Regions from separate parts of the Shewanella sp. SM101 genome, predicted to be linked through region 2. Evidence: predicted binding sites of a transcription regulator. Region 2 holds the regulator's gene; the other holds the start of a gene.

Region 1 (4,131 bases), on a different contig from region 2:
CGGCATAAAGTCCACTAAAACAGCTGCAGATGACACATAAACTGAATGTGCGTTTTCAGGTGGAAATAAACGTAAATTCACATGCCCATTGATTAAATAGAAATCACCTTGCTTATCCCATACGGGTTCTATCGCGATATCTTGATACTCAGCACTCACATTCAATATGTCCGCTAATGCAGAAGTCATGACCACTAAAGACATGCAATTACCCGCCCTTTGGGCGTAGGTTTCACGGGCAATTTGGGTCAGATTATTTTGATATCGAAAATCAATGTTAGCGCTATTGGTTTGACTCGCATTGATATAACTAGCTAACCATTCATTGGCTAACATGTTGTTATTGTGTGACAAAGTGTATATCCCATAGCGACGTTTTACGTCTATCACAACCTCGGGGGGCAGATAAAAGATATCAGCAACAGAAGGAATATCGGCCACAGGGGTAAACAGTGAATCGGCAAGTAGCGACTCAAGATCAGACGGATCAGGCGCGATGGTCGTCGAGCTACAAGCAAACAATTGACTGAATACAACGCTCAAGATCGTACTCAAGTATACGGCTCGGAATAGTTTCGACATACGTCCTCCCACACCATTAGCTCCTATTTGAGCTTATTACAAATGGCGAAAAAGACGACATAAAATGGTTACAAAAAATGATAATCGCGATCGATTGAAAATAATCGCAAATAATTTAACGAATTAACTATTGTGAAGGTCGGTCAACTTCTATGTATAACTCACGCTGCTGATAATGATACGGCCGATAGTTATGCTCTCCACAGGTAAAATGTCGATAGGGTTTCATGACCGTAACGCAACCTGAGGGTAAAGCCTGCAAAATTTGGATTTGCTGCTGGCGACGAAGCGACTCCTGCCATTCAAAATCCTTGAGCACTTGATCACGCACGGCAAAGGCATCGACAGGCTCACTTGAGCGATTAACGATCACTTCTCCTGCAAAGGCAGAAACCGATATCCAGCCAGAAATGACGATAAGACTTAGTCGCGAAAATTGACCTATTGTTTTTATATTCAAGCTCATAGAACACTCCTTAATTTATACAAGAAAACAGAATTGCTCAGTAATTAAGCTTATGACCCTGTGCTTAAACTTCAATCACATTGATTACCCATAAAAAAGCAGAGCCTAGGCTCTGCTTCACTATCCCTCGATCCAAGCTAAGCATCAAGGTGAATCACGTGTTAATGTGCAAGTTTAATCAGCCCGCATTTTTGACCGTAACAAACTCAGGATAGGCATCAATACCGCAGTCAGAAGCATCCATACCGTTGTATTCTTCTTCCTCAGTCACACGGATCCCCATGGTTATCTTAATCACATACCAGACTGCAAATGATGAGCAGAACACCCAAGTGAAAATGATCGCTGCGCCCGTCAACTGTCCGGTAATAGTTGCATTGGCATTGGATAATGGCACACACATTAAACCAAGGAAACCAGCCACACCGTGTACTGAAATCGCACCAACGGGATCGTCGATCTTAATGCGATCTAAGCCCACAATCGAGAACACCACCACGCCGCCCGCCACTAAACCAATCGCACCCGCCATTAACAATGAAGGCGAGAGAGGATCTGCCGTAATCGCCACTAATCCAGCCAAAATACCGTTAAGGATCATGGTCAAATCCGCTTTACCCCAAATCATCTTACACACGATAAGCGCAGAGATGGCACCAAAAGCCGCTGCAGTATTGGTATTCACAAACACTTTTGCCACTGAGCTTGCATTCGCCGCATCCGACACCATTAATTGCGAGCCGCCGTTAAAGCCAAACCAGCCCATCCACAGAATAAACATACCTAAGGTTGCCATTGGCAAGTTAGAGCCTGGAATAGGATTCACTTGGCCATTAGGCCCGTATTTACCCTTACGCGCACCGAGCAATATCACGCCAGCAATCGCCGCGGTCGCCCCCGTCATATGCACAATACCGCTACCAGCAAAGTCTACAAAGCCCAGTTTAGCGATAAAACCTTGGCCCCAAGTCCAATAACCTTCTACTGGATAGATAACCGCTGTCATCACCACAGAAAAGAACAAGAAAGCCCACAACTTCATCCGTTCCGCCACAGCACCAGAGACAATTGACATCGCCGTTGCCACAAATACAACTTGGAAGAAGAAGTCAGATTCTAATGCATGGCTCGCATCTGCTGATTGCGAACCAATTAAGGTGCCAATTGACGGTAACCAGCCACCTTCAGTGTTATCCACATACATGATGTTATAGCCAACCAACAGATACATCACACAGGCAATCGCGTACAGCACAACGTTCTTAGTTAAAATTTCAGTGGTATTTTTAGAGCGAACTAAACCCGCTTCTAACATAGCGAATCCCGCCGCCATCCACATGACTAAAGCACCAGAAATCAAAAAGTAAAAGGTATCGAGTGCAAAGCGTAGTTCAGTGACTGTGCCGCCTAATTTCGTTAATTCTTCCATTGTCAGCCCCTTATAGCGCTTCAGTATCAAGTTCACCCGTACGGATACGGATAGCATGTTCTAAATCAACGACGAAGATCTTACCGTCACCAATTTTCCCCGTATGGGCCGCAGTGGTAATCGCCTCAATCAACATGTCGAGATTTTCAGCCTTAGTGGCAATTTCTAGTTTTACTTTTGGCAAAAAATCCACCTGATACTCGGCGCCGCGATACAACTCTGTATGCCCTTTCTGACGGCCAAAACCTTTCACTTCGGTCACCGTCATGCCCTCAATACCAATTCCGGCGATAGCTTCACGGACATCATCCAACTTAAACGGCTTGATGATAGCGCTGACTAGTTTCATCCTGACCTCCAAAAAAACGCGATTGTTATTAACTTGTATCAAAGGTAATTCAATCATTAGGCCAACAATTTAATCTATTGATTATTATTGGTTTAAATTGTTTAACACTATTTTTTAAGGTTAAAAACGCACCATAATCGAGCACAAACTGGTGCGATGCACTCTTTTAGTGAGCAGTTTAAGTGCGACAGCTATTCGACCTTAGGCCTATTGGTAACAAGGTTAAATTAGGGTCTACTGGGGGAAGCGTAAATCGAGATGAAATCTGAGCATCACAACACAAGCTCTTAGACAAAAGCGAAGATCATCACTAAGACAATCATCAAGCGCAGAAGGAAGGCCCGATGTTAAAACCAGAAGAATGTGTTCTCGTTATCGTCGATGTGCAAGGAAAACTTGCACAAATCATGGATAACAGTGACAAGCTGCATCAACAACTACAGACCTTAATCCAAGGCGCACAATTATTTGAAATTCCAATACTGTGGTTAGAACAACTACCCGATAAACTCGGAGCAACTAGCACTGAGCTGCAAACCTTACTTGCGAAAACCAGCTCACCCATTGCTAAGCAGCATTTTAGCGGCTGGCACTGTGACGCGTTTGCAAAGGCATTAACTAAGACGAATCGCAAACACGTCATAGTCGCGGGTATTGAAACCCATGTGTGTGTTTACCAAACCTGTTGTGACCTTATCGAGCAGCAATATTCGGTGCATTTAGTCGCCGATTGCGTATCGTCACGCAGTGCTGAGAATAAACAACTTGGGATCCAAATGATGACGGCCAGGGGCGCCCTATTAACTAACGTGGAATCGCTATTATTTGAATTACAACATCAAGCCCAAGGCGAGCGATTTAGGGCGTTATTAAAACTGATCAAATAGCGATTTAGCCCGTGGTATTCACTCGGCCAGCATGATCAACGCCTGACATTACTCGATATTTTTTCCATAAAAAAGCCCCCGCTGAGTCAGCGAGGGCTTTTGTTTGCATGAGGGGTTAGCTCATATCGAAAACTCAACCACGATTGATTAAAACCTACTTATAAGTGGCTTCGCGTTTTTTCGCTTCTTCATCCCACTTAGGTAACATGTCTTTCTTAAATGCTTCTTTCTCTGCATTCATTTTATCCATGTCCATACCTAATGCTGCTTGTGCCTTAGCTTTGGTAGAGATATCAGGAATCGCAACAGGATCTGTGATGCCTTTTTTACCGAGTAATTGCGCTAACTTCACACGAGCATCAGCAGCTTTACTTACCGAAGTTCCCAGAATACGCAATGCTTCATCCGGTGCGTGAGC
Region 2 (4,131 bases):
AATCTGGCAAAAAGTTACAAGAGTCGCCAAGTGGTTAAAGACGTCAGTCTGACGGTAAAAACCGGTCAAGTCGTTGGCCTACTCGGTCCAAACGGTGCCGGTAAAACCACGACCTTTTACATGGTTGTCGGGCTAGTGAAGAGCGATAAGGGGCATATCTTTATCGACGATGATGATTTAACCGCAGATCCTATGCATCTGCGTGCCCGCAAAGGCATAGGTTACTTACCGCAGGAAGCCAGTATCTTTCGTAAGCTAACTGTTCATGACAACATCATGGCCGTACTGCAAACTCGTAAAGAACTTAAAAACGAAGAACGAGAAGAAGAACTAGAACATCTGCTCGAAGAGTTTCATATCACCCACATCCGTGACAGCCAAGGCATGTCATTGTCGGGTGGCGAACGTCGTCGCGTCGAAATTGCGCGGGCTTTAGCCGCTAATCCTAAGTTCATTTTGCTCGATGAACCGTTTGCCGGCGTCGATCCTATTTCGGTTATCGACATCAAGAAGATTATCGAACAACTCAAAAGTCGCGGCCTTGGCGTACTGATCACAGACCATAATGTCCGCGAGACATTAGATGTATGTGAACATGCTTATATTGTGAGTCACGGAAACCTGATTGCCGAAGGAACTCCAGCAGAGATCTTAGACAATCAGCAAGTTAGGGCTGTGTACTTAGGTGAACAATTCAGGCTATAGTTAATCGAGCGAAGCCTATGGAGACAATTTATACCGCCATTAGGCTTCACTCAAAATGATAATAAGCGACCTCCTCCAACAATAATAACGTAGGGATCAGCGGTAACATGAAAGCGTCACTCCAGCTCAAACTGGGTCAACAGTTAACCATGACGCCACAATTACAACAGGCCATACGTCTGTTGCAACTGTCGTCATTAGAACTGCAGCAAGAGATCCAGCAAGCATTAGATTCTAATCCCCTTCTCGAGCTGGAAGAGGATCAATTCGACGCCACTAAACCCCCTGTAAACCAAACGCTATCCGATACGGATTTCAGTGAATCTAGCACTCTGCCACCAGAAAAAGACAGCTCCACCATAGACACGGCAGAGTCGCTAACCAAAGAATCCATGCCCGATGAGCTCCCCATGGACACCACATGGGATGAAGTGTTTACCGCCTCCCCAAACTCAGGCCCCGGCGGCAGTCGTGAAGACGATATGCCCTTCCAAGGCGAGACCAGTGAAGGTTTGTACGAACACTTAGAATGGCAAAAAAACCTCACGCCGTTTTCTGAAACCGATTTAGCCATTGCCACCGCCATTATTGATGCCATCGACGATCAGGGCTATCTCACCCAAAGCACTGAAGAAATTCTCGAAGCCATGGGCAATCCTGAAGTTGAGCTTGACGAAGTCGAAGCCGTACTCAAGCGCATTCAGCATTTTGATCCCATAGGCGTTGCCGCCCGCGATTTAAGTGAATGCCTGCTGATCCAACTGTCGCATTTCGCCGCTGATACTCCCAACCTAGAAAACGCCCGCATGCTGATCAAAGATCATTTAGATCTGATCGCCGCCCGTGATTTTAGATTATTGATGCGTAAGACTAAATTAAAAGAAGATGAATTAAGGGATGGTATAGCACTTATCCAAACCCTCAATCCTCGCCCAGGTTTGTTGATCACGCCCAATAATGACGAATACGTTATCCCAGATGTGTCTGTGTCGAAGAAAAATGGCCGCTGGGTCGTTGAGCTTAATCCTGACTGCATGCCCAAAATCAATGTAAATCAACATTATGCTTCTATGGCACGCAGTACCAAAAACCAAGCCGATAGCCAATTTATTCGCGGCCATCTGCAAGAGGCTAAATGGTTTATTAAGAGCCTAGAAAGCCGTAACGATACTTTGCTTAAAGTTGCTAATTGCATAGTGCAATATCAGCAAGGTTTCTTTGAGTACGGTGAAGAAGCCATGAAGCCTATGGTGCTTAACGATATTGCCGAAGCGGTAGAAATGCATGAGTCCACCATCTCACGGGTCACAACTCAAAAATACATGCATACCCCTAAGGGACTTTTTGAACTAAAATACTTCTTCTCTAGCCACGTCGGTACTGACGATGGTGGTGAGTGCTCATCCACAGCAATCAGAGCCTTTATCAAGAAACTGGTTGCAGCGGAAAACCAGAAAAAACCATTAAGCGATAGTAAGATGGCACAACTTCTGGCAGAACAAGGGATCAACGTAGCCCGCAGAACCATTGCGAAGTACCGAGAGGCTATGCTTATTCCACCTTCTAATCAGCGTAAAAGTTTATAACCTACAGTGGATATCGGAGGACGTTTCTATGCAAATAAACCTAAGTGGGCACCATATCGAAATTACCGAATCGTTACGTGCATATGTAGAAGAAAAGTTTTCAAAACTTGAACGCCATTTCGAACAGATCAATAATGTGCACGTTGTGCTCAATGTTGAGAAAATGCAACAGATTGCCGAAGCGAGAATAAACCTCATAGGTGGTGAAGTTTTTGCTACTTCAGAGCATGCTGACATGTATGCCGCTATAGACGCCCTGATTGACAAGCTTGACCGTCAGGTTATTAAACACAAAGAGAAGTTAACAAAACACTAATAATGGAACTTTGTACCATACTGCGGCCGGAGTGCACTACCTGCGCCACTCCGGGCAGCAAGAAAAAGGTACTGGAACTCATCAGCGACTTAGTCGCTGCCCAGTACCCGACCCTCTCATCTCAAGAGATATTCGAAAGCCTAGTGGCGCGCGAAAAGATGGGGAGCACAGGTATAGGTAACGGCATCGCCATTCCACATGGTCGACTAGCCGATATAGATCAGCCCATTGCCATACTAATTAAGTGTGAAGAGCCGATAGCATTTGATGCTATCGATAAGCAACCTGTTGATATTTTATTTGCACTACTGGTGCCTGCAGACCAATGTCAGCAGCACTTAAGTACCTTGTCTTGCATGGCCGAAAAGCTGAGCGACAAGCAAATATTAAAGCAATTACGCAAGACGCATGATGAAACGGAACTCTATCAGGTAATCACTGGATGAAACTGGTCATAGTGTCGGGCCGCTCAGGCTCAGGCAAATCTGTCGCCCTTAGGGTACTCGAAGATCTCGGCTATTATTGTGTCGATAACCTTCCCTTGCCATTGATTGGCAGTTTGCTTGAGCAACTCAAAGGCAGTAACGATCTCGTCGCCATCAGTGTCGACGTGCGTAACATGCCTGAGCAGGATAAGGTCTTAGTGAAACAACTCGCTAGCCTACCTCCAGATACTGAGTTAACGAGCTTCTTCCTTAACTCCAGCGATAAAATTCTGCTCAAGCGTTACAGCGAAACCCGCCGTTTGCATCCTTTGTCGAAGAGCCGAGTCTCTTTGCAAGAAGCGATAAAGCTGGAGGGAAAACTGCTCGAGCCTATGTCAAAACTGGTCGATCACTACATAGATACGTCGAATCTGAATATCTATGATTTAAGCGACCAAGTCAGACAAATTCTCCTTGGTAGTGTCGATAAAGAACTCGTGATCAACTTCGAGTCCTTTGGCTTTAAGCACGGAATGCCCACCGAAGCCGACTTTATGTTCGATGTGCGCTTCCTGCCCAATCCCCACTGGGAGTTGGCGCTGCGGCCATTGACTGGCTTAGATGAACCCGTAGCTGAGTTCTTAAATCGCCAACCACTGGTCAATAAGTTCATCTGGCAAATCGAAAATTTACTGGAGACTTGGCTGCCGCACCTCGAGCGTAACAATCGCAGTTATTTAACTGTGGCGATTGGCTGCACAGGTGGACAGCACAGATCGGTTTACGTCGCAGAGCAATTGGCAAAACGCTTTAGTAACGGTAAACATAAAGTTTATGCCCGTCATCGAGAGCTCAATAATGCCAAAGCTTGAACGTCAGATAACCATCTGTAATAAGCTCGGTTTACATGCCCGTGCCGCCACTAAGTTGGTGGTACTGGCTTCCGAGTTTGATGCGACCATCACCTTAATCCAAGGCGATAAACAAGCATCGGCCGCCAGTGTACTTGGCTTACTGATGCTTGAAACTGGTATGGGTAAAACCATTAAGCTGATCGCCGAAGGCCCAGATGCAGAGCCGGCTCTCGATGCCATTTGTG

What was found. The regulator sigma-54, encoded in region 2, starts transcription at its own class of promoters, with help from an activator protein. The targets are predictions, from matches to a motif close to GTTGGCACGNNNNTNGNNT.
Region 1: a site for sigma-54 is predicted at 2,874-2,892, ahead of L5M38_RS02245 (P-II family nitrogen regulator). Genes of this name have one in related genera too.

What each region holds. Positions count from the first base shown of each region.
Region 1 covers NZ_JAKKRH010000003.1:33,468-37,598, forward strand. Annotated here, with positions in the region: gene L5M38_RS02230 (tetratricopeptide repeat protein) at 1-582, opposite strand, end outside; gene L5M38_RS02235 (hypothetical protein) at 710-1,048, opposite strand; gene L5M38_RS02240 (ammonium transporter) at 1,227-2,477, opposite strand; gene L5M38_RS02245 (P-II family nitrogen regulator) at 2,488-2,826, opposite strand; gene L5M38_RS02250 (hydrolase) at 3,171-3,713, shown strand; gene nrfA (ammonia-forming nitrite reductase cytochrome c552 subunit) at 3,868-4,131, opposite strand, start outside.
Region 2 covers NZ_JAKKRH010000032.1:31,031-35,161, forward strand. Annotated here, with positions in the region: gene lptB (LPS export ABC transporter ATP-binding protein) at 1-705, shown strand, start outside; gene L5M38_RS16945 (RNA polymerase factor sigma-54) at 813-2,291, shown strand; gene hpf (ribosome hibernation promoting factor) at 2,320-2,607, shown strand; gene ptsN (PTS IIA-like nitrogen regulatory protein PtsN) at 2,610-3,053, shown strand; gene rapZ (RNase adapter RapZ) at 3,050-3,904, shown strand; gene L5M38_RS16965 (HPr family phosphocarrier protein) at 3,891-4,131, shown strand, end outside.